DNA from 4 places in the Thermanaeromonas sp. DSM 22490 genome. Region 1 is predicted to be linked to each of the others. Evidence: riboswitches for the same ligand, from Rfam matches in the RefSeq annotation. Region 1 holds a riboswitch; each other region holds the start of a gene.
What was found. A riboswitch is a leader RNA that binds a small molecule or an ion and turns the genes downstream of it on or off. The one in region 1 is predicted to bind cobalamin.

Region 2: linked by a shared signal. The riboswitch ahead of AC1BI1_RS10045 (ECF transporter S component) and the one ahead of AC1BI1_RS14830 (ribonucleoside triphosphate reductase) in region 1 are both predicted to bind cobalamin.
Region 3: linked by a shared signal. The riboswitch ahead of AC1BI1_RS05005 (S-layer homology domain-containing protein) and the one ahead of AC1BI1_RS14830 (ribonucleoside triphosphate reductase) in region 1 are both predicted to bind cobalamin.
Region 4: linked by a shared signal. The riboswitch ahead of cobU (bifunctional adenosylcobinamide kinase/adenosylcobinamide-phosphate guanylyltransferase) and the one ahead of AC1BI1_RS14830 (ribonucleoside triphosphate reductase) in region 1 are both predicted to bind cobalamin.

Annotation. Positions count from the first base shown of each region.
Region 1 covers NZ_JBJHHE010000042.1:2,719-8,642, forward strand. The annotation lists gene AC1BI1_RS14820 (citrate/2-methylcitrate synthase) at 1-519, opposite strand, end outside; gene AC1BI1_RS14825 (small, acid-soluble spore protein, alpha/beta type) at 899-1,150, opposite strand; cobalamin riboswitch at 1,273-1,440, shown strand; gene AC1BI1_RS14830 (ribonucleoside triphosphate reductase) at 1,602-3,686, shown strand; gene AC1BI1_RS14835 (anaerobic ribonucleoside-triphosphate reductase activating protein) at 3,720-4,400, shown strand; gene AC1BI1_RS14840 (DUF1641 domain-containing protein) at 4,472-4,921, opposite strand; gene AC1BI1_RS14845 (NAD(P)/FAD-dependent oxidoreductase) at 4,937-5,924, opposite strand, start outside.
Region 2 covers NZ_JBJHHE010000014.1:34,947-40,870, forward strand. The annotation lists gene AC1BI1_RS10035 (molybdopterin-dependent oxidoreductase) at 1-2,166, shown strand, start outside; gene AC1BI1_RS10040 (AIR synthase related protein) at 2,277-3,041, opposite strand; gene AC1BI1_RS10045 (ECF transporter S component) at 3,038-3,568, opposite strand; cobalamin riboswitch at 3,776-3,974, opposite strand; gene rpmE (50S ribosomal protein L31) at 4,387-4,587, shown strand; gene AC1BI1_RS10055 (DUF1385 domain-containing protein) at 4,676-5,506, shown strand; gene prfA (peptide chain release factor 1) at 5,507-5,924, shown strand, end outside.
Region 3 covers NZ_JBJHHE010000005.1:15,576-21,499, forward strand. The annotation lists gene AC1BI1_RS04980 (dipeptide ABC transporter ATP-binding protein) at 1-775, shown strand, start outside; gene AC1BI1_RS04985 (sulfurtransferase TusA family protein) at 832-1,050, opposite strand; gene AC1BI1_RS04990 (NAD(P)H-hydrate dehydratase) at 1,084-1,956, opposite strand; gene AC1BI1_RS04995 (putative Se/S carrier protein) at 1,953-2,504, opposite strand; gene yedE (YedE family putative selenium transporter) at 2,580-3,641, opposite strand; cobalamin riboswitch at 3,998-4,179, shown strand; gene AC1BI1_RS05005 (S-layer homology domain-containing protein) at 4,336-5,907, shown strand.
Region 4 covers NZ_JBJHHE010000002.1:207,613-213,536, reverse strand. The annotation lists gene cbiT (precorrin-6Y C5,15-methyltransferase (decarboxylating) subunit CbiT) at 1-486, opposite strand, end outside; gene cbiE (precorrin-6y C5,15-methyltransferase (decarboxylating) subunit CbiE) at 473-1,126, opposite strand; gene cbiD (cobalt-precorrin-5B (C(1))-methyltransferase CbiD) at 1,110-2,225, opposite strand; gene cobU (bifunctional adenosylcobinamide kinase/adenosylcobinamide-phosphate guanylyltransferase) at 2,237-2,803, opposite strand; cobalamin riboswitch at 2,911-3,092, opposite strand; gene AC1BI1_RS02610 (PHP domain-containing protein) at 3,229-4,059, opposite strand; gene AC1BI1_RS02605 (hypothetical protein) at 4,084-4,602, opposite strand; gene rny (ribonuclease Y) at 4,752-5,924, opposite strand, start outside.

The sequences.
Region 1 (5,924 bases):
TATAAGCTCAATGCTCTGTCTAACGACATTTCTGATACTTGTATCATCCGGGTTTTCATCATAAGAATAAGAAGCTAAAACGCTCCTGGCCAATTTATTCATAATATCTCGGCTGGGGGCCTTAAGAATCATATCTTCTACAAATCCCTCGGGAAGGTTTCTTTTTTCTGCTAGAAGGTTTGTGAATTCCTGAAGGCTTCGCCGGTCGGGTAATTCCCCAAAAATTAGCAGATAACAAACTTCCTCGAACCCGTATCTATTTTCTTTCTGGAAGCCGTGAACAATGTCCCAAACATCGATCCCCCGGTAGAGCAAACGTCCCTTATCCGGAATTCTTTCACCTTCATCAAGAATATAACCATGTACCTCTCCTATTTCGGTTAAACCCACTAAAACACCGGTGCCATCTTTATTTCTCAAACCGCGCTTTACATTATACTTTTCATATAACTCCGGGTCGATATAATTATTTTTTTCGGCCAGCAAAGAGAGACCATCGAGAAAAGTCCGCTCTTCCATTGAAGGCAACATCCTTTCTTTGAGAGTTTGGATGGAGTTATAAATTTAATTATAGATCATTCACAAAATGCAGGGGAACAAGAAGCGCCAATGCTGGGATTAACATATTCCTGAAAGGCAGAAGGCTCTCTGGGTTGACAAGAAAGGATGTCCACCCAAAGCAAAAAGAAAATTTCAGCTGAAATCATATCTATATTCTCCAACGAGCCTCATTTTCCTCTAAAAAGTATAAAAAAGTTAATGACCTTTGGAAAGGGATTGAGACGGGCAATCAATGAGAAATAAATATGAAAGTCTTGGCTGGATAGGTAGGGGATGGGTACGGCTTTTGAAGTGCAGCTCCAGAAAAGATGGCGCCCTTTCGGGCGCAACCTTTACCTTAGAAGTTATCTCCTTTATCTCGCAGGTTTAGGCGAGCTTTACGCTCTCCTTCTTCAGCCAGAGCTTTTTCTCCGGCTTTGACCAGTTTGCGCACCATATTGCCGCCAATTTTACCTGCCTCCCGGACAGTTAACTCCTCGCCCGCATTGGCCAGATCGTCCTCTAAGCCCAGTTCTTTGGCCGTTTCCCACTTCAGTCTGTCCAGCTGATCTTCTGTACGGAGGGCATCGTTATTCTTCTTGTGGCTCATCGGCCTCACCTCTGGTTTAGGATACCCCAAAAGCATTGTTTCTTATGTAAGACATGTAGGGCCTGGCATCCTGGAGGTATTATATATCCCTTGACAAGGGGGAGGAATTTTTCTTTTTTTGCCGAAACCATTATTAAACGGGTTAAAGGGAAGCCGGTGGAAATCCGGCGCGGTGCCGCCACTGTGAAGGGGAGCCCTTACCAAGAGCCACTGGGGTAACCGCTACCCTGGGAAGGAGGTAAGGAGCGATGAATCTGAGCCAGGAGACCTGCCCGTTGGCATTCACACCTTTCACCCACGAGCATGGGGAGGGGGCTTAGGTAGGGAAAGGGTTAGAGGAAACTTACGCCCAACTACTTGGTAGAGGACATTCGTAGTTGGGTTTTTGCTTTGTTGGAGAGAAGGATTGGGTTTACAAGGATAAGAGTTAAAAAGAGGGGAGAAGAAAAAGATGTTGCCCAAGAAGATAATCAAACGGGATGGCCGCGTGGTAGATTTTGACCAAGAGCGCATTATCAACGCTATTTTCAAGGCGGCTAAGGCCGTAGGCGGGCAGGACCGCCGGCTAGCCTGTGAGCTGGCTAACCAGGTTACGGCCTTAATAGCCCAGAAATTTACTGACCAGCTGCCCACTGTAGAAGATGTACAGGATCTGGTAGAAAAGGTTTTAATAGAAAATGGACATGCCCGTACGGCTAAGGCCTATATCCTTTACCGCCAGCAACATGCCGAGTGGCGGGACTTCCGCAATCTTTTAGTCAATGTAGAAAAAATGGTGCAGGATTATTTAGACGGGCGGGACTGGCGCATCAACGAAAACAGCAACATGAATTATTCCCTGCAGGGGCTTAATAATCATATCATTGCGGCGGTAACTTCTAAGTACTGGTTGGAGAAGATTTATACTCCCGAGATTCGCCGGGCCCACGAAGAGGGCAGCATACATATACACGATCTGAGTCTTTTGGCTCCCTACTGCTGCGGGTGGGACCTGGCCGACCTTCTGGAAGTGGGCTTTGCCGGGGTGGGCCAGAAGGTGGAGAGCGCGCCGCCCAAACATTTCCGTACTGCCCTGGGACAGATGGCCAATTTCTTCTATACTCTGCAGGGAGAGGCGGCTGGCGCCCAAGCTTTTTCCAACTTTGACACTTATTTAGCCCCTTTCATCCGGTATGATGGCCTGGATTACCGGGAAGTGAAGCAAGCCCTCCAGGAGTTTATCTTTAACCTAAACGTGCCTACTAGGGTGGGCTTCCAGACACCTTTTGTCAATCTTACCCTGGACGTAGTTGTTCCTCCCACCTTGGCTAATGAGCCGGTAATAATCGGAGGAAAACGTCAGAAGGAATGTTACGGTGAATTCCAGAAGGAAATGGACTGGCTCAATCAGGCTTTTTGCGAGGTAATGATGGAGGGTGATGCTAAAGGCCGCATCTTTACTTTTCCCATCCCGACTTACAACATTACACCTGATTTTCCCTGGGAAAGTCCGGTGGCGGAGAAAATTCTGGCCATGACGGCCAAGTACGGCATCCCCTATTTTGCCAATTTCATCAACTCGGATCTTAAGCCAGAGGATGTGCGCAGCATGTGCTGCCGGTTGAGGCTGGATAACCGGGAGCTCAAGAAAAGGGGTGGCGGGCTTTTTGGAGCCAACCCCCTTACCGGTTCCATCGGGGTGGTTACCATTAATTTACCGCGGCTGGGTTATCTAAGCTCTTCTAAACAAGAGTTTTTAGAGAGGCTAAAGGCCTGCATGGATTTGGCTAAAGAGAGCCTGTTGCTTAAGCGTAACATCCTGGAAAAACTAACGGAACAGGGTCTTTATCCTTATTCTCGGTTTTACCTGCGGTACGTTAAAGAACGCTTTGGCAGGTACTGGGAAAACCACTTCAATACCATTGGTATAGTAGGCATGCACGAAGCTTTACTGGGACTTATGGGAAAGGGCATTGATACCGAGGAGGGCAGGGATTTTGCCCTGGAAGTGCTGGATTTCATGCGGGACACCTTAACCGCTTATCAGGAAGAAACGGGTCAACTCTTTAATCTGGAGGCTACCCCGGCCGAGGGCACTTCTTACCGCCTGGCGCGTCTGGACAAATCCCTCTATCCGGATATCATTACCTCGGGAACTGAAGAGCCTTACTACACCAATTCCACTCATTTGCCTGTTAATTTTACCCAGGATGTTTTTGAAGCCCTGGAACACCAGGATCCTTTGCAAATTAAATATACCGGGGGCACCGTCTTTCATGCCTATTTAGGGGAAAGGATAACAGACCTGGCTGCCTGCCGCCGCTTCTTACAGACAGTGATGGCCAATTTCCGCCTGCCCTATCTCACCATTACTCCAACCTTTAGCGTATGCCCGGAGCACGGTTACTTGGAGGGAGAGCAATGGACCTGCCCTACTTGCGGCCGGGAAGCGGAGGTGTGGAGCAGGATTGTGGGGTACTACCGCCCGGTTAAAAACTGGAATAAGGGCAAGCAGGCTGAATTTAGCGAGCGCCGAGTTTTTAACCTTGCAGGATAAAGGGTGTGGTGAGGCCCTATTACCATTAGAGGTATACAAAAGACTAGCCTGGTGGATTTTCCCGGCGAGGTTTGTACCACCCTCTTCTTCGGGGGGTGTAATTTGCGCTGCCCCTGGTGCCATAATGCTGATCTGGTATTGCGCCCTTCTGCTTTGCCGGAGATTGCCCAAGAAGAGATTTTAACTTTTTTGGACCGGCGGAAGTCTTTCATACAGGCCGTCTGTCTAACCGGAGGAGAGCCGACTTTAACCTTCAACCTGGAGGATTTTATCAAGCAATTAAAAGTAAGGGGGATTAAAGTCAAAATAGATACTAATGGCACGAAACCCGAAGTTATAGCCGGGCTTTTAGAAAAAGATCTCCTCGATTATGTGGCTATGGATGTTAAAGGGCCTCTGGAAAAGTATAACCTGCTTACAGGTGTCCGGGCGGATCTCGAGGCTATAAAGGAAACCATCACCCTTATTAAAAACAGCCGGGTGGCTTATGAATTCCGGACCACAGTGGTTCCGGGCCTGTTAACGGAGGAAGATCTTTTAGCCCTCGGGCATATGCTTTCCGGGGCTAGGCGATATGTTTTACAGCAGTTTAGATCCGCGGATTCTGTTATCGATGGATATTACCGGGATCTCCCTCCATATTCATCATCCACCTTAAGGAATATAGCACAAAAATTGGAACCGTTTTTTGATGAGGTAGAAGTTAGAAGCTAACCCACCTGTTTTTTTAATAATATAAAGAAGAGGGGTCCGCTGGCTTGTCCGGCCAGATGGGCCCCTTACTTCTACTGGGCAAAGTTTAGATTCGTAGAGAACTTTTGTAAAAAGGAAACCAATATCCCTAAACTCTTTTTAACTTGAGGGTCCTTTTTTAGTAGCCGCAGCAGGCTCCATAAGCTTCTCGGCGGTTGGTCCTTGCTTTCTTGAACAGCTTCCTCCAAGGCCTGGATAGTACCGGCTATGAGCTGGTCCCCGCCCAGGGATTGGATGCGGTCTAAGAGGGACAGGGTGTTTACCACCTGAGACAGAACACTGGTGACCACACCCGGTGTCAAGGAATCCTTGGCAGCCTGGATAACTACACCGAGCTTTATGAGGGTATCGAGGGTCCCGGTTGCTTGCAACCTATTCAATTCTGCTAGGAGGCTTTCAAGGTTATTATTAACCTTTTGCAGCTCCTGCAGAAGCTCTGAAGTCTCCGGGCGATTTAAATTGTAGGCGACTCCGTGGGCCATTTTCTCCCCTCCCCTTTACAAGATGCCACGAGCGGCCAACCAGTATATTTCGTTATAAGAGAGCTTAAACCAGTGCAGCATCTCCGAAGGCGGTACCAGTTTGGGCGGTTGTTCATAATTGAAAGTTATATAGGTGGCCTCCTTTAAACCGGTCTCAATGAAGCAGAAAGCTTTACCGTCATAACGGTGGGAGGCTGGAATCCCTTTTACTTGGCTGATTATATTTTTGACTACTATATCTGCCTCATAATGGGCGGTGGAGCCCGCTTTACTTACCGGGAGGTTGGTGGCATCGCCCACCACGTAGACGTTATCCTGTCCTTCCATTTTTAAGGTATAGCGGTCGGTGGTAATAAATCCATCTTCATCCCCTAGACCGGAATCTTGAATGACCTGGGCTCCGCGGTGGGCCGGGATGGAGACGAGCAAATCAAAGGGATGCTCTGACCCGTCCATGTTGTAGGCGATTTTCTTTTCCGGATCGACCTTTTCCAGGTTGAAGAACACTTCGTACTCGATTCCGCGCCTATCAAATTCTTGAACAGCCCAGCTCGCAATAGCTTCCATGGAATGAACGCGCCCAATGGGATAAGTGTACTTCAATTTCACTTTCTCACGGATACCCAATTCCCTGTAAAAATCATCGGCCATAAAGATAAACTCCAGGGGTGCCACAGGACACTTGTGGGGCACATCGATGGTTAAGAGCAAAGTGCCTCCCTGAAAGTTTAACATGGCCTCCCGTAACTTAGCGGCACCTTCCGGAGTATAGAAGGTGTGGCCGGCTTCCGCCAGACCGGGCACCGAGTTCATATCGGGATAGGACCCGGTGGCTATCACTAGAAAATCATAATCAAGGGATTGCCTCTCAGTGATAACCTTGTGGCCCTTAACATCTATGATCTTCACTTCGTCGATAACTAAATCGATTCTGGGGTGCAACAAGTATTTTTGCTCCCTTTCGAACTGTTCCACAAAGCCCTCATTAAAGGCTATAAATAAA
Region 2 (5,924 bases), on a different contig from region 1:
AAGACTGCAGCCAAAGCCTGGAAGTGGTTGCCCAACAAGCCCGGCACCGAAGCCGCCCTAGCCCTGGCTATAATCCGTTGGATGATCGATAACCGGCGCTTTAACGAAATTTATGTGCGCAATGCCAATAAGGCGGCGGCCAAGGCCGACGGAGAGGCTTCCTGGACCAATGCCACCTGGCTGGTTAAGATAGAAAATGGGAATCCAGTGAAATTCTTAAGAGGTTCGGATCTGGGATGGCCCAAGCAGGTTAGAGAAGCTGAGGTAAAGGGGCAGAAAGTAAAGTATGAATTCGATCCCTTTATAGTCCTGTCTGCTGGTCAACCTGTTCCCTGCGACCCCAACGATACTGATAATTCTGTCGAAGGAGAGCTGCTGGTAGACACCAGTTTAAACGGACACCAGGTTAAAAGCGCCTTACAGCTCCTTTACGATGAAGCAAAGAAAAAATCCTTTGACGAGTGGGCGGAAGTTGCCGGGGTCAACCCTGCTGACCTGGAGGAAGTAGCTAAAGAGTTAACGTCCTACGGGAAAGCCGCGGCAGTAGACGTGCACCGGGGAGTATCCCAGCACACCAACGGCTTTTACAATGTTTTTGCCTGGATGTGTGTTAACGTCCTATTGGGCAATTTTAATTGGGCAGGGGGTATGGTAAAGGCTACAACCTACGATCACTTTGGAGAAAAGAAAGGGAAACCTTATAACCTCAAAGAGCTAAACCCTAGCAAACTTGCTCCCTTTGGGATAAGTATTATTCGCCACGAGGTCAAATACGAGGAGACTACCCTGTTCAAGGGGTACCCGTCTTTAAGACCCTGGTATCCTCTTTCCAGCGACGTCTACCAGGAAATCATACCTTCCATCGGTGATGCTTATCCTTATCCGGTTAAGGCCCTGTTCCTATATATGGGATCGCCGGTGTACTCTCTGCCGGCCGGCCAGGTGAATATAGAGGTACTGCGCAATCCGGAGAAGCTGCCCCTTTTTGTGGCCATAGATATTACCGTAGGCGAGACTTCTATGTATGCTGATTATATTTTCCCGGACCTTACGTACCTGGAACGGTGGGAGTTCCATGGTTCGCATCCCAGCATCTTGCCCAAGGTACAGCCCGTGCGCCAGCCGGCGGTGGCGCCTTTGACTGATACGGTTAAGGTATTTGGCGAGGAGCAGCCTTTAAGTCTAGAAGCGTTGTTGCTGGCTCTAGCCGAAAAGCTCGGTTTACCCAATTTCGGCCCCAATGGATTTGGCCCAGGCCTAAGATTTACCAGACCTGAAGACTTTTACCTTAAAATGGTGGCCAACCTTGCTTTCGGAGACAAGGAAGATGGGAGCGAACAAGTGCCCGAGGCTAGCGAAGGAGAGGTAGAGATATTCTTAAAAGCTCGCCGGCACCTGCCACCTGCGGTATTCGACCCAGTTCGCTGGGAGAGGGCGGCCGGCAGCCTTTGGTGGCGAAAAGTTATCTATGTTTTAAACCGCGGCGGCCGCTTCGAAGATTACCCCGATCTTTCGCCGGAGCGGCAAGTTAAAAACAAATATGACAAACAGATAAATATCTTCCAGGAAAAGACAGCTACAACTAAAAATAGCATGACAGGTAAGAACTTCATAGGTGTGGCCACTTATCTGGAACCTTATACTGACTGTCTGAGCCGGCCTCTTGAGGATGAGAACCAGGGTTACAAACTTAAGCTCATCACCTTCCGCGAAATTGTACACACCAAATCCCGGACCATGGTAGATTACTGGCTGCACGGGCTAATGAACGAAAACTTTTTCCTGGTTCATCCCCAGGATGCTGCCGGTTTGGGTCTCGAGGACGGGGATATAGTTAAGGTAGTATCTGCCAGCAATCCGGAGGGGATATGGCCTATCACTGAGGAGTTAAAAAAGCCGATAGTAGGGAAGGTAAAAATAACGGAAATGATAAGGCAGGGCACAGTGGCCTTTAGTCTGGGCTTCGGCCACTGGGCTTACGGTGCTAATGATATTGTAATCGATGGTAAGGTTATAAAAGGAGATTCTCGCAGAGCCCGGGGAGTGCATGCTAACGCGGCCATGCGAATTGATCCGGTGCTCAAAAATATGTGCCTGACGGATTTCCCAGGTGGTAGCGCCGTATTTTACGATACCCTGGTTAACCTAGTTAAAGTTGGTGGCTAATTTAAATATTGAAGAACAGAAAGGCCCCCGATACCAAGTTTGCGGGGGTCCTTTCGTTTATAAATACTAACTGAGACAGGAAGGCAAGGGCCAGGTCAGGACTGTATCCTTTAAGTATAAAAGGTTCCCAGGGAGAAGAAGGGCTTTCCCGTTCTTTTGGCTAGATCCTTAAGGGCTACAGGGTTGCCGGCAGCCAGAAGGCAGGTAGCCGGGCCGCATGATTTATGAAGGTCTAGGTCTGGCGGGAGTTCGTTCCACTGTATGCGCAAACCATATAACTCGGCCAAATCCTGGGCCTCGGCCATTATCCCGCGGGAACCTAGGGGGACCATTTCCCTTACTTCATCGTTGGAGAGCAGCAGGCGCACTGTTTCCAGGTTTACGATTTCCGGGTCATACAGGGATACCTCTCTCCCGACCTTGGGCTTCCCCAGAAGGAGAAGGGCGTCCCCTGCCCGCAAGCGGCCGATGCGCAAATTTTGTTTGTGTACCACCCCGATAACTGTAACCCCTATTCCCGACTGAGAGGTGGGGATATTTTTTTCCGTACTACCGGTAAGAATGGTAGCGGGATCTATACCTAGAACGCGTATTTCATCGGCTACGCCTTGCTGGATATCTAACCCGGTAGGGATGGGTTCTACACAAAGGGTATTCACCACACAGCAGGGCCAGGCCCCGGCCGCCAGAACTTCCATTAAGGCCACTCGGCTGGTAAAACGGCCTAGGATATAGCCGGATACTTTTATTACATCAGCCTCTTTGGGGCCGATGGCGCCGGCTGAATCGCAGGCTATGACCAGGGCCTTATGTTCATCCAAATCTATAATTGTGAGATCGCGATAGCGTCTGGGACAGAAGGTATGGCCCTTCACGGGTTCCCACCTTTTCGTTGTAGTCCAATATAGCTATCGGGAAATATCTTGCCCAGACTTTTAAACACCATAAGGGCCAGGGCGATGTTTAAGGTGGAAGCTACCAAGAGAGGTAGTAACATAGCTAAGAAAAAAGCTTTTCCGAACCCTGGCAGCAGGGCGACGATACCGGGCAAAACGATGCTGTTGAGAAATATTCCGCACGCTCCACCGATCCACCAGGAGTAGCGGCAGAGGAAAGCAAAAAGGCTGGCAATGCCGCCCATTCCAACAGCAATCAACAGATGCAGAGGTAAAGTTAAGGGAAAACCAGCGGTCAGAGCAGTGAGAAGATGCCCCAGAAAAGCTATAAGGCCGCCGTCCGTAGGGCCAAGGAGGAGGGCTCCCAGAAAGCCAGGAAACGAATCGAGAGCCGGGGTGCCCGTCAGGCTGGGTATTTTTAAATTGGCCCCCACTATGGATAAAGCAGTGAGCATGGCCACATAGGCTATGCGCCGGGTTGACCAGCTGGGTGAAATTCTGGCCATGAAACTTACCTCCTTTTCTATACCGGTAGGTTTTGCCTTGTCAAAAAAGTATGTCTCGGCTAGCTAAGACTTTGAGCCACGAGGGTTTACAGGTTGTACTTTGAGCAAAGGGCCGGGGTATCCCCTAAAATAAAAATCCCCAGCCCTAGTTAGGCTGGGGACTTTGCCATCATCCCCGCTCACCCTCCCCCTTTCTTTCGCGAAGGGAAGAGGTCTACCCGACAGGCAGGTCTCCTGGCTCGTGCTTCTTCGCCCTGCAGCGCCTTCCCAGGTGGTATCCCAGTGGCCTTAATGCTGCAGGCTCTGCACTCACAGTGGCGGGACCGCGCCGGATCGCCGGTTTATTTCCGGTTACCGGACTTCCCTATTCTCCCCCGGTGGGGGCACCTGCCGGTTCCCCTTTAGTTAACTTGTATTCTACTTATAGTATAAGACCAAGGCTAAATGTTGACAAGATGTACCTTTACCGGAGTTATCCCCAGTTTTGAGCCTGGGCCTGCTTGGCTTGCGCCCGCTTCAAAACCCTCGCGGGCAGGACTTTTGCTTGGCTTAAAGGCTTAAGGCAGGCTTCCCGGCAAAATTTAAGTATCCTGCCTCAATTGCCGGCCGCAAGGCTACCCGTGGCCTCGGGCCAATCTTTTCGCCTTTCGCCAAGCTTAAAGCCTGGACTGCCGCGAAGGCTTGTTCGCTCGCTTCCAAGCCTAAGCAGGCCACCCCAGCGAAAAGTGAGGATACGCCAGGACCGCGGACCCTTTGCAGGGGTACCCTTTCTGTGCTATACTAAAGTGAGTTTGATTTTGCCCCGGAGGTGACGTGGAATGAAACCCGATATTCACCCACCGTATGATAAGGCGCGCATTATCTGCGCTTGCGGTAATGTAATCGAGACCCGCTCCACTAAAAAGGAGGTCCGGGTGGAGGTGTGTTCCAACTGCCACCCCTTCTATACGGGGACCAGGCAGCGGGTGGTGGAACGTGGTGGCCGGATTGAAAGGTTTAGGAAAAAATACGGCAAGTAAGGAGAGGCGGAGCCGCAGGCTCTGCTTTTTCCTATGCAGTAGGCCAGAAATTCAGTACGGCGGACAGGCGGTTATTGAAGGCGTAATGATGCGTGGGCCCCATCGCCTGGCGGTGGCCATCCGACGACCGGCAGGCGATATTCTGGTGGAATCCCAGCCTTTTAAATCCTGGGCCGCGCGCCATAGTTTGTTTAAGTTGCCCTTTTTCCGAGGAGTAGTGGCTTTAATAGAATCCCTGGTCCTGGGCATCCGTTACCTGAGTTTTTCAGCTAATCTTGCTCTGGAAGAAGAGGAAGAAGAGCTTACCCCCCGGGACCTTATCCTAACTGTAGCCCTGGCCTTGCTGGGAGCCACAGCTTTCTTTGTTTTGTTGCCGGCCGCAGTGGCCATGTTTTCTCAGCGCTTTTTGCCCGTTTACGGCCAGAACATTTTGGAAGGGGCTTTGCGGTTAGGCCTATTCCTGGCTTATGTAGCAGCTATTTCCCGTATAAAAGAAATCCAGCGGGTTTTTCAATACCACGGTGCCGAGCATAAGGTTATTAATGCCCTGGAAGCAGGGGAAGAATTAACCATTGAGAAGGTGCGAGCTTATTCCACCCTTCACCCTCGGTGCGGCACTAGTTTTTTACTTTTGGTACTGGTGCTAACTATTGTTTTCTTTTCCTTTTTGGGGAAGGGAGGCTTTCTCTGGCGACTGGCTTCCAGGATCATCCTTTTACCTGTAGTGGCGGGAGCAGCCTATGAAATCGTGAAATTCTCCAGCCGCCATATGAATTCGCCTCTGGTACGGCTGGTGGTAGCTCCGGGATTGTGGTTACAAAAGCTTACCACCAGGGAGCCAGACGATGGTATGCTGGAAGTAGCTCTTGAAGCTCTTTCTGCCGCTCGAGGTGATGGTACCGCAGAGGAGGTGATATAAATGCTGGAGAAGCTGCGGGAGTTAGAGGAAAAGTATGAGGAATTGGGAAGGATGATGACAGATCCGGCCATCATTACCGACCCAGTACAGTTACAGAAGACTGCCAAGGCCCATGCTGAGCTGGAAGAAATAGTGGCCACCTTTCGGCGCTACCGCCAGGTAGAGGAAGATCTGACAGCGGCCAGGGAAATGCTGGAAGAAGAGCGAGACAGGGAGTTCATCGAACTTCTCAAGGAAGAAATTGAAAAACTGGAAGAAGAAAAGGAAAACCTAATACAAAAGCTTAAAATTTTACTTTTACCCAAGGATCCTAATGACGAGAAGAATATAATCATGGAAATCCGCGCCGGTGCGGGCGGAGAGGAAGCTGCTCTCTTCGCAGCGGATCTACTCCGCATGTATCAGCGTTACGCCGAAA
Region 3 (5,924 bases), on a different contig from region 1:
AAAAAACCTTAGCAAATCCTTTAACGGCGTGCGGGCCGTGCGGGAAGTGGAATTGACCCTGTACGAAGGAGAAACTCTGGCCCTGGTGGGGGAAAGCGGATCAGGCAAGACCACCCTGGCCCTGACCATTATGGGCTTGCTGCCACCGGATAAGGGCGAGGTTTGGCTGGAGGGCCAAAAAGTTTTGCACAGGGGCAGGGAATTTTATCAGCGAGTGCAGATGATCTTTCAAAATCCCCGGGAATCCTTAAGTCACCGCCTGGATGTCTTGCAGTTGGTGAAAGAGCCTCTGGACGTGCAGGGCTGGGGCAGGGAAGAGGAAAAGGTGGAACGAGTAAAGCAGGTTCTGGAGGAAGTGGAGCTGCCCACCAAAGACTTTTTCTTGCACAAATATCCGCACGAGCTCAGCGGTGGAGAAGCCCAGAGGGTGGCCATTGCCCGGGCCCTAGTCTTAAACCCCAAGCTCTTGATCGCCGACGAGCCCACCTCCGCTCTGGACGCCAGCGTCCAAGCCAAGATTCTAAAGCTTCTCCTTAACCTGCAGGAGAAGAGGGGATTGGCCATACTCTTTATCACCCATGATATCGCTCTAGCCAGAAAAGTTAGCGATCGCTTGGCGGTCATGAAGGATGGTTCTTTGGTAGAACAAGGTCCGGCCAGCGAGGTTATATCTAACCCCCAGCACCCCTACACCCGGACACTGCTGGGACTGGCGGCAGATCTGACAGGGGAAATTTCCGTTCGGGATATGGAGGAAGAGGTCTTGGGAATGTAAGAAGCCGGGTAAGGGACAAACAAACCCGGCTTTGTTTTGGGGGTATGTTTAGGAGATTATTCCGGGCGCGGCTCCAGCAACAAGCGGTACAGGCCTGAGACTTTTTCTACTTTCACCGAGTATCCCTGGCTTTCAGCCAGGCGAGTAATGTTCTCTTTAGGTGTTTCATTGTCGGTGAGGACCAGGAGGGGTTGGCCGGGATGCTGCTCCATGGCCTTCTTGGTTCTTACTACGGGTATGGGGCAGGATAAGCCACGTACATCAATTTCTATCATATTTGGAGGAACCTCCTTTTCAGGGTATCGGTGTTATGGGCTCTGGGAAATAACCTTCAATTCCTTTAAGGCTATAGGAATATACTCGACGAGTTCAGCTACCGGAGTGGCCGGTGTGGCGCCGGCCATTTTACCAGCCACCCGATTGATTTGGGCACTTGTAATAGCTGCTTCCAGGGGATCCCACCCGGCGCCCGTTAAAGCAACTACCATGCCTGTTATGGTATCCCCTGTCCCGCCTATGCACTCTAGTTCCGGCACATCAGGTTCCTCTATCCTAGCCACAACTCTCCCCTCGGTTACAATGTAATCTACGGCCCCTTTCACCAAAAGGATCTTAGCGGCTCCGCCACTGTTATAAGCCTTCTTTACCAGCTCGGGGACTTGTTGAACCCCAGTGTTAAAAAGATGACGGCTAACATAGGCAGGATGGGCTGCCTCTGGATCGGCCAGAAAAGCCATTTCGCTGGGGTCGGGAGTAAAAATATCAAATTTGGGTGCCACTCTTGCCGCCTTAGCTGCGTACATGGCCCCGGCATCGGCAATTAACAAAGGCCGGGGTTGGCACCTCTCCAGCACCTCACAAAGCTTTTGCATCAATCTAACTATGGGCAGGCAATAATGTAGGGCAAGAATCCTAGGCTTCAGTTCCCTCACATGCTCTATTAAATATTGATAGAGACGCCTGGTGCCCTGGCCCTGGCCAATATCTCCGGCCAGAAGCGCGTGAGGGGGCTCCAAGCCCAAAGCACTTGTTACCGCAAGGGCGGCGCTGATCATGGCTCCTGTGCCCTGCCCGCAAGGGAAAGTGAAATCTTTGATCTGTAGCGAATTTCTTACCCTGACCACTTTACCGTGGACAAGGGCGAGGTCTTCTGCGGGAAGAGTCCCCGCAATGAGGATCAAGTGAACTTTCCTCCCTTCCAGATGGCCAAAGCCTCCTCCCACGCCCTATCCAACATTAAAGCGCAGAGGGTGAAACCTTTTTCCCGGGGCCGGTCAACTTCGTCCAGCTTGCGGCCGACTAATTGGGTGTAAAGGTAAGGGACGTCCGGACAGCCCCCGCCCGAAATGTTAACGATGATCCCGCTATTTTTGGCGAAGACAATCTTCATATTACCTGCCTTTACCATTACGTGTTGGGGGAAGGCTACGGCCTTCACGATCTGGAGCATCTCGGCCGACCCTTCGAGGGGGTAAATGCCCAGATAGGATACCTTCCCCTGTAAAGCCCGCGCTAGGGCTGTTTGCTCTATGAGCTCCACCTCCAAGGCCAAATCACACCCTTGGCGTAAGCTCGGCGGGGGCGCCACTAGCTTGCATTCATGGCCTCCCTTTTTAAGTATTTTTTCCCCCTTTAGCGCTTCTTCCACTGAGGGGAAGATGATTATTCCTCGAGTGGTTGGGGTTTTGTGGACTGGTTCCTCGGCACGGGCGGAGCGCTTAAAAATCAACTTAGTTATCCTCCTGTCCTTATCGGGAGCTAGTAAGCTCTTTTAGCTTTCCAAGGTACCGGATCGGTTTGAATATCAGTCTACTTTTTCCCGCATAAGCAGACCAACGGCCAGGGCAAAGGCTATACCGATCAGTACGGCTGCAGGGCCTAAGGGGCTAGGGCCTTGGGGACTGGAGGCCAGACCGAAATTATGGGCGAAGGCCGCCCCGGCTATAATGCCCCAAAGGGTGATACCGGCGTCGATATCACCCTCGGCCGCCAGTATGGTCTGGCGCAGGGGACATCCTCCCAGGAGAGTAGCAGTAAGTCCGGCCAAAGTCATCCCCAGAAAGTTCCACAGATGGCTATTGTGGGAGATCGGCTGGTTCACAAAACCCACTTGAATCTTGCCGAACAAGGCATTGATAATCAAAGCCCCCACGAAGAAAGCGGCTATACCGCTAAAAAGATAGGTGTCTTTGACCAGAAAAAGGTCGCGCCATCCCCCTACAAAGCACATGCGGGTCCTCTGGGCCAGGAATCCAAACACCAAGCCTGCTCCCAGCGAGAGGATTAGTGGGGCTCGCGCGGCTCCCGGCCCTTCTTTGCTGGCCAATATAAATTGAGGTTTAAAGATGGCCAATAAGAGCAGGCCTAACATAAAAAGAGGCATCATCCACCCCGCGGCGCTGTAGGTGGGAGCGGAGCGGCCCAGGTTGAAGCCGTTTTTCAACAGATAAATTCCTATTAGGGCGCCGGCTATCACCCCGGCTATACCTGTTAGTCCATTTAAATCTCCTCCCGCCAGTCTCAACACCGCCCTAACCGGGCACCCCAGGAAGACCAGAGCGCCTATCATAAAGAACACGCCTAGAAAAAAGCGCACCAGAGGCGCGGACCCTCCACGGGCACGGAATTCACCGAAGGCTAAGGCAGATACGAAGCCCCCCAGGGCCATACCCATAATTTCTGGCCGCAAGTACTGCACTGTTGCCGCCCGGTGCAATCCTAAGGCGCCAGTTATGTCCCGGTAAAAACAAGCCAGGCAAATACCCATGTTCGCCGGGTTGCCCGCCACGGTCATTAAAGCTGCTACAGCTCCCAGAATGAGTCCCGCGATAATCATTAAGTATTTGCGAGAAAAAATGCCGGTCATGCCAACACCTCCTGTTGTTTTCTTTAAGCCCGGCCTGGATACTGGCCTAGCTATTTAATTCTGGCTCTCAACAATAAATTCCTTCATACTTAGTATTCCATATAGTTATATCATTCCCTGTTTCCGGTGGTTCCCTGGCTGAGTTACCCAGGCAGTAAAATTTGTACATGAGAGGTGGCGGGGAAAAGCGCCATTTTCTGGTAGCGCAAGCTATAACAAAAACGAATAAGCGGGACACACCTTCTTGGGGGGGAATTCCTGACCCCAATTGCAACTTATTGGCGAGAAGGGTGGATTTTCGTTTTTGAAGATAGCAGGATTCAACGGGCTAAATAGCGAAGAAAAATATAGACAAGTGAATAATTTTGGGAACAGGAGGCCTCTCAAGAGAGGCAAGAGGGAAGTCCGGTGCGAGTCCGGCGCGGTCCCGCCACTGTGAGGGGGATCCACCTTACACAATGCCACTGGGGTAACCTGGGAAGGCGTAAGGTGGGAGAGGAACCCGAGCCAGGAAACCTGCCTGTTCTCCTGCCACCGCTGATCTACGCGAGATAGGGAGGTGGTCTTTTTGCTCATCTCAAGAGCTAGAGCTGCCCCGGTCCGCCGTAGGCCGGGGTTTTTTGATCGGGCTTGGTTTTAGTTAGAGAATCTAGCTTTCCGGAATACACAGAAGAAGAGGCAGGGGGGAAATAAGGTGTACTGGAGAAGGAAAATGGGGCGCCCTTTGGCAACTTTGCTCGTGGCCTTGATGGTTTTTTCTCTAGTAGTTCCTTTTGCGGGGGCCAAAGCGGCGGAAGCAAACTTGGTGTCTGACCTTATGGATAAGGCAGCAGGTATCCTTTATAGTGATTTTACAAAAAATGGATCCAAGAACCAGGATGATGGTGTAGGTGCTTATGCTTCTTATATCCTCACCCAGGCGGGCGTTGATGTAAATGCCTGGGTGTATAATGGCGTACCACTGAAAGAAGCTGTAATCGACCTAGTGTACCAGGATATTGCCGGTTCTTCAGATCCGTCTAAAGTACCGGCCAAGAGGTTGGCCCAGGACTTGCTAGGCATGAAGGCCTTGGGCCGGGAGGATTTGGTGCAGCAACTACTCCAGATTCTCAAGAGCAGAGAAGGGATCCACGGTTTTGACTCAAACATTTTCAGCGATTTTCCAGCCTACGACCTTTTAGGTCGGGCAGACTTGATGAGCGTCATAAATCAGGTTTATGCCCGGGAATACATTTTATCCCAGCAGGATACGGTAGTCGGGAACACTTATGGTGCTTGGGGTATCGCCTGGGACGGCGTTTTTTATCCCGACTTCGTGGCCACAGCCCAAGCTGTACGGGCTCTGGCCTATTTAGATCAGGACAAGTCCGACCAGGAGATCCAGGTAGCGATCGAGCGCGGGATGCAATGGCTGAAAAAGCAGCAGCAACCCGACGGTAGTTTTGCAGTAAGCAATTGGGACGACCCTTTAATAGATACAGTGGAAATGATCGCTACTTTAAAAGTCCTGCGAGAAGACCCGGCCTCAGTGAAAAGTGGTGAAGGCAAGAGCCCGGTCGATTACCTGCTGACCAAGGCTTTGAATTCCGATGGCACTTTCGGCGCCTCTAAAAATGTTATGGATGCTGCCTGGGCCCTCTATGGATACTACCTGGTTGGCGCACGAGAGTCAGAGTCGTTCAAAAAGACTTTCAAAGACATTCAGGGACATTGGGCACAGAAAGATGTAGAGCTCATGGCTAGAAGGCTTATTGCCCGGGGCCTGAGCGAAGATATTTTTGCTCCCGATCAAGAGGTGACTCGGGCACAGGCGGTTGCTTTCCTGGTGCGGTCTTTGGGACTGGAAGAGTCCAACCTCAAAGAGACCAGCTTCCGGGATGTGCCCCCGCAGCACTGGGCTTCCCAGACGATAGAAGCTGCTTACCGGGCGGGACTGGTGGTTGGTACAGGTGAGGGGAATTTTGAGCCGGAAAGGACCATCACCAGGGAGGAAATGGCCGCCCTCCTAGTCCGGGCCCTTAAGAAGGCCGGTTGGGAGCCAGCGAAAGGGGGAGCTGAAGATAAGAACAACCTGGCGGTTTACGCCGATAGCTCAGAGATATCTCCCTGGGCCAGGGACAGCGTCAAGGTTTGCGTAAGTACAGGTATCCTCCGGGGTAGGTCGGCCGCTGAATTGGTCCCTAAGGGTAAAATAACGCGAGCGGAAGCCATGGTAATGCTGAAAAGAATGCTACAGGTGCTGGGGAGAATACCGGAGTCCCCCTAAAGCATTAGTATCTCACC
Region 4 (5,924 bases), on a different contig from region 1:
ATATCCTTTTTCGCGCCCGTAAGCCACGCTTTCCCACAGGGTGTCCAGGGTAATGGCATTTATAACCATAATGCCTTGGGGCCGTAAACTTTGGCTGCAGTGCTCCAGGATAGCCCGGAGTTCTCCCCCGCTACCTCCAATCAATACGCGATCTGCAGGTGGTAAATCTGCTAAGGCCGCTGGCGCCCTGCCGGCTACTATCACCACATTTTTTAACCCAAAAGATTCCACGTTAGCCCGCGTTAAATTTAGGGCCTCTTCATCCTTTTCCACGGCATATACTCGTCCCGGAGCTACCAGACGAGCAGCCTCTACCGTTAAAGAGCCGGTGCCGGAGCCGACATCATAAACGGTCTGGCCGGGCGCCAGGCGGGCCTTGGCTAAAGTCAAAGTGCGGAGCTCTTCTTTGGTCAGGGGTACTTTTCCCCGCTCGAAGAGCTCATCGGGAATGCCCGGGGTGCTGTAGGGCCATCTACGCTTTGTCATATCCACTTATGATCACTGCCATAGGATCAAAATCGGAGCCAGCCAGATCCCTGGCCAAAAGGTGGGCCACCCTTTCCTCCCGTCCTCCCAACTGGGCTCCCACCCAGAGCCTAAGTTCCCCCAACCCCTTATCCGTCAAGTACCTTCCTACCTCTGCCGGAGTGTTGCTCCCCCCTGTGAGAAGGGCAAGCAACAGTTCATTTCGGGCCAGGCCCTCCAGGTAGGCGTCCAACATATTCAGCGGGCGCCCGTGCAGGCTCACAATAGTCGCTCCTTCCCAGCCACAACCTAGACGGGCAAAGGCGAGCTGTACGGAGCTTATTCCTGGTATCACCCTGATCTCTTCCGGGGGGAAACGGCATCTCAGCCATCCCAGGAGGCTGTAAAGGCCAGGATCTCCAGATACCAGGACGGCGGTAGGCCGCCCACGCACCTGCGTTAAGTAGTGGAATAAAGCGTCCAGGTCGGCATCAATCGCCTTTTTTTCCCGTTCCAAAAAGGCAAATAGATGCAAAGCTCGGGGACCGCCTACCAAAATCTCGGCCTCGGCCACCGCCTGGTAGGCTGCCGGTGTTAGCCAGGAGGGATCTCCCGGACCCACCCCCACCACCGTTAACCACCTGTTATTCCTTCCCGCCATTTCTCCACTCTCCCAGTATGGCCCTGGCCTGCTCATCCTGGCCAATGATTCTCCCCTGCAGGTCTAAAAGGGCGGTCCCTACTTCCAGTGCCCCATGAACTAATTCTCGGGCTCGCTCGCTAGCCAGGCCTGCCAAGTAATTCCAAAAAGCGAAATAACGCTCTCCCTCCAAGGCTTGCTCGAGGATAGAGAACACCGCCTCCACCGTAGTAGCGGTTAAGATAGCCTGGACCACCTCTGCGGGGGCGCCCCAGGCTGCAGCCCGGGCCGCCACTATTTCCCGCCGGGCATCAGCTATGCGGCTATGGGTATAAAAAATGCCTCCTGCTACTTTAACCAGCTTGCCGGCATGGCCCCAAAGGAGAATCCGCTTAATCCCTCGTTCAGCACAAGCCTCCAAAAGATAACCGATAAAGTTGCTGGTCAAAATAACCGCCCTCGCCGGCAAGCCATAACCTTCCACCGCCTGGCGCTGGCCCATACGGCCGGGAGTTAAAAGCAGAGTATCGTAACCTGCGGCTAGGGCTACATCGATCTGGGGCAGGAGGGAAGTACGGAAAGCTTCTTCCGACATGGGCTCCACAATGCCGGTAGTTCCCAGAATAGAGAGCCCGCCCTCTATCCCCAACTGGGGATTTAAGGTGCGCCGGGCCAATTCCTCACCGCCGGGGATGCTAATAGTTAATTCCAGCCCCTGCCCGGGGGGGATAAAATCTTTAACCGCTTCCCTAATCATGGCCCGGGGCACGGGATTGATGGCCGGCTCACCTACTGGAACAGCCAGGCCGGGACGGGTGACTATTCCTACTCCTTCACCGGCCCGCAAAATAAAGCCCTTTTCTTGCGGCCGGGCCCTAACCTGGACAGCTATTCCGTGGGTAATATCAGGATCGTCGCCAGCATCTTTTATAACCGTAGCCTCAGCCCAGCCTTCCCCCCGCCGAACAGTTACAGGTAACTCGATTTCCTTTCCCTGAGGAAGAGTTATTCGCACTGTATTTTGGACCCCGTCCTTACACCAGAGGGCCTTTACTGCTGCTTTAGCTGCAGCCGCGGCACAAGTACCGGTGGTGTAACCCTGACGTAATTTCTTGACCATCCTTTCCTCCATTACCGCCTACCCGTTAGCAGGTCCGAGCTTTTAGCTAAAGCTTTTATCTCCACCGGCACCCCACAAACCACCAGATAAACTTCATCGGCCAGGCTGGCTATCTCCTGATTGGCCAGTCCCAAAAGGTCGCGGTATAGGCGACCCAGGGGATAGGGTGGTACTGTTCCCGAGCCCACCTCATTGCTCACAATGATCACCTCAGCAGGGACCTCCCAGGCTTTCTGGGCCATCTCTTTAACAAAAAGTAATATAGCCTCCTCATCCATCTTTTCTTCCACCAGCAAGTTGCCCACGTAAGCGGACAGGCAATCGATGAGGAGAAGTCGCCCTGGCTTGCCCCATTCCTCTATAACTCGGGTCACCTTTAAGGGCTCCTCTACAGTGCGCCACCCGGCCGGCCGCCGCATCTTGTGCCGGGCCACCCGGCTGGCCATCTCTGCGTCCGTCACCCTGGCTGTGGCCACGTAAATAACTTCTCCGCCCCAGCCGGAGGCCAGTTCTTCTGCAAACCGGCTCTTGCCGCTCCTAGCGCCGCCAGTGATTAACACCAGCCTGCCCCTGTCCACTCCTTAACCCCCTTAAGCCACGCGCTGCACTACAAAAAAACCCAGCCTCTCGCCTAAAGGCTGGGTTTTCTGTCTAAAACACTAGCCCTTCCCTTGACGCGAGGGTTAACAAGGCTTACCAACAGGCAGGTTTCCTGGCTTCCGGCTCACCGCTTTTTCTTCCCCTTCCCAGGCTACAGGCCCAGTGGGCTTACCGAAGAAAAGCTCCCCGGTTACAGTGGCGCGCCCGCTCAGGATTTGCACCTGATTCCCTTTTAACCTTTATGGCACCTGTCGGCTTTCCCATATTTTTTTATTTTCTTCAGTATATCGCAATGACCACTACTAATCAAGGGATTTTATGGCTTAAGATTATGTGCTTAGTTATTGAGGACACCCAGTGCGAGCCCACAAGCAGGCTAGCAGGATAAAAATGGGTAACCACCTCATTTTATGGCCAGGGCGCGCTCCTTTAATCTATCTATTTCCTCTTCGCTAACGGTGGCTGCGCCCAACTCGCTATGGTCTGGAATATTCAAGCCGTGAAAATCCGACCCACCGGTAACTAATAGGTTTAGTTCCCTGGCTAAAGAATGATAGCGGGCAACGGCTTCTCGGTCATGTAAAGGGTAATAAACTTCTAGCCCCTGCAAACCATAAGCCACTAGCTCTTTTATTATTTCATCTTTACCTATCAATCCCGGGTGGGCCAATACAGCTACGCCCCGCCAAGCAGAAATTAGTTGAACAGCTTCTGCAGGTGAAATTTTATAACGCGGAACATAGGCCGGCCGTCCACGTTCCAGGAGCTCACCAAAGGCAGCTTCTATGGAAGGCATAAATCCCTTGGCCACCAGGGCCTGGGCGATATGCAGGCGGCCTACAGCTTTACCCTGGACGAACCGGGCCACCTCATCCCACGTAAGTTCGTAGCCCAGTTCTCGCAATTTGGTTACCATCTTAAGACCTCGCTGCTGCCTGTCCTGCTGCAATTGGTATAAAAAATTATGTAGCTTGTCCCCTTGAAAATCAATATAATACCCTAGGAGGTGTACATCACGTCCTTCCCATTCGGTGCTCAATTCAATACCGGGAATAACCTCAAGATTATAGAGAGAAGCCCCTGTCAGAGCTTCCTCTAATCCATCAACGGTGTCGTGATCGGTAATAGCTATGGTGCTTAACCCCTTTCCCCAAGCCAGTTTAACCAGGTCCAACGGCTTGAGCTTGCCGTCGGAGGCTACGGTATGGGTATGGAGGTCACCCTTTTTGCTCATTTCCGTCCTCCCGGTATCCTCTGGCTATTTATTAAAAACCAGGACTCGCCCTTCTTCCCGGAAAGCTATTAACTTTTTCTGAGGTACTTCTCCTTTTATACTCTCCAACATATGATCAATTATTTCTTCTTGAACCAACAATTCTTCTTCCTGAATATTCTCGGTCGCCTCAGCCACCAGGGCTTCGTTAAATTCCTGACGCACCAGGGTGATGATCAGGCCAATTTCGCCCTGGGATAGGGTCTCAACATCCCGCTGCACTTCCAAGACGGTTAGCTGCTGAAAACAACTATATTTTAAGCTGATCACCCGCGGCACCCGATTTTCGAGAAGATTATAGGTAGATAAAGACTTAATAAAGCGCCGGGCAAACTGCTCCAGATCCTTTTCTTTTAAAGAACTGGTTAACATAAAAGAAAACTTTAATATGCGGCTACTGGGCTCATAATTAATAGTCCCTACTTCCGGATAGCGCACTAAAATGGAAATCAAAAGGCCAACGCTATCGGATATCTCGCCATCATACTTGTATCTAAGGCCCATATGGTCTCCACCTGCCTTTTAGTCCAAAAACCATCATCAAAGCTTAGTTCTGCACCTTCTTTAAAAATCCTGCTTCTTTAACTTTTTTGATCTAGAAAATATAGTGGCAGAGATGGTAATTTGCCACCTATCCCTGCCACCCGTTCCATCTATTTCGCATAATCCACAGCTCTTGTTTCCCGGATAACTACCACTTTGATCTGCCCAGGATATTCCAGCTCTTGTTCAATTTTCTTTACTATATCCCGAGCTAATTGCACAGCCGTGGTATCATCTATCTTTTCCGGCTTAACTATAATGCGGATTTCGCGGCCTGCCTGGATGGCGTAAGCCTTATCCACTCCATTAAAAGAATCGGCTATTTCCTCTAGCTTCTGCAAGCGTTTGATATAGGCCTCCAAGGTTTCGCGCCTAGCACCTGGCCTAGCTGCAGAAATGGCATCTGCAGCTTGAACTAGCACAGCTTCTATGCTCCGCGGTTCTATATCTCCATGATGGGCAGCAATGGCATGGATTACTTCCGCAGATTCCCGGTATTTTTTAGCCAGCTCCACCCCTATGCTTACGTGGGGCCCTTCCACTTCATAGTCCACTGCCTTGCCGATATCATGAAGCAATCCCGCTCGCTTGGCCACCTGCACATCCGCACCTAGCTCTGCCGCCATGGCTCCTGCCAAAAAAGCTACTTCTAAAGAGTGCTTTAGAACATTTTGGCCATAGCTCGTACGATATTTAAGGCGCCCCAACAATCTTATCAACTCGGGATGTAAGCCATGAACGCCGGCTTCAAAGGCAGCTTGTTCACCTTCCTCTCGAATCTTTTGTTCTATTTCCCGCTGGGCCCTTTCTACCATTTCCTCTATACGGGCCGGATGGATGCGACCGTCGGCTATAAGTTTTTCTAGGGCAATCCGGGCTATTTCCCGTCTGATGGGATCAAAGGCGGATAAGATAACCGCTTCCGGCGTATCATCGATTATCAAATCTACCCCAGTAAGGGTCTCCAGGGCACGGATGTTGCGGCCTTCCCGGCCAATAATCCGCCCCTTCATTTCATCACTGGGAAGGTTAACGACAGAAACCGTAGTTTCGGCCACCACTTCTGGAGCGCACCGCTGAATAGCCGAAGTAATAATTTCCTTGGCGCGTTTGTCCGCTTCTTCTCTGGCTTCTGTTTCCACCTGCTTAATCAACAGAGCAGCCTCATGGCGTATTTCTTCTTCAATATTCTTGAGTAACAGGGTCTTAGCTTCCTCTGTAGTTAAACCCGATAAACGCTCCAGTTCAGCTACCTGTTGCCGCTTCAATTCTTCTAAATTTTG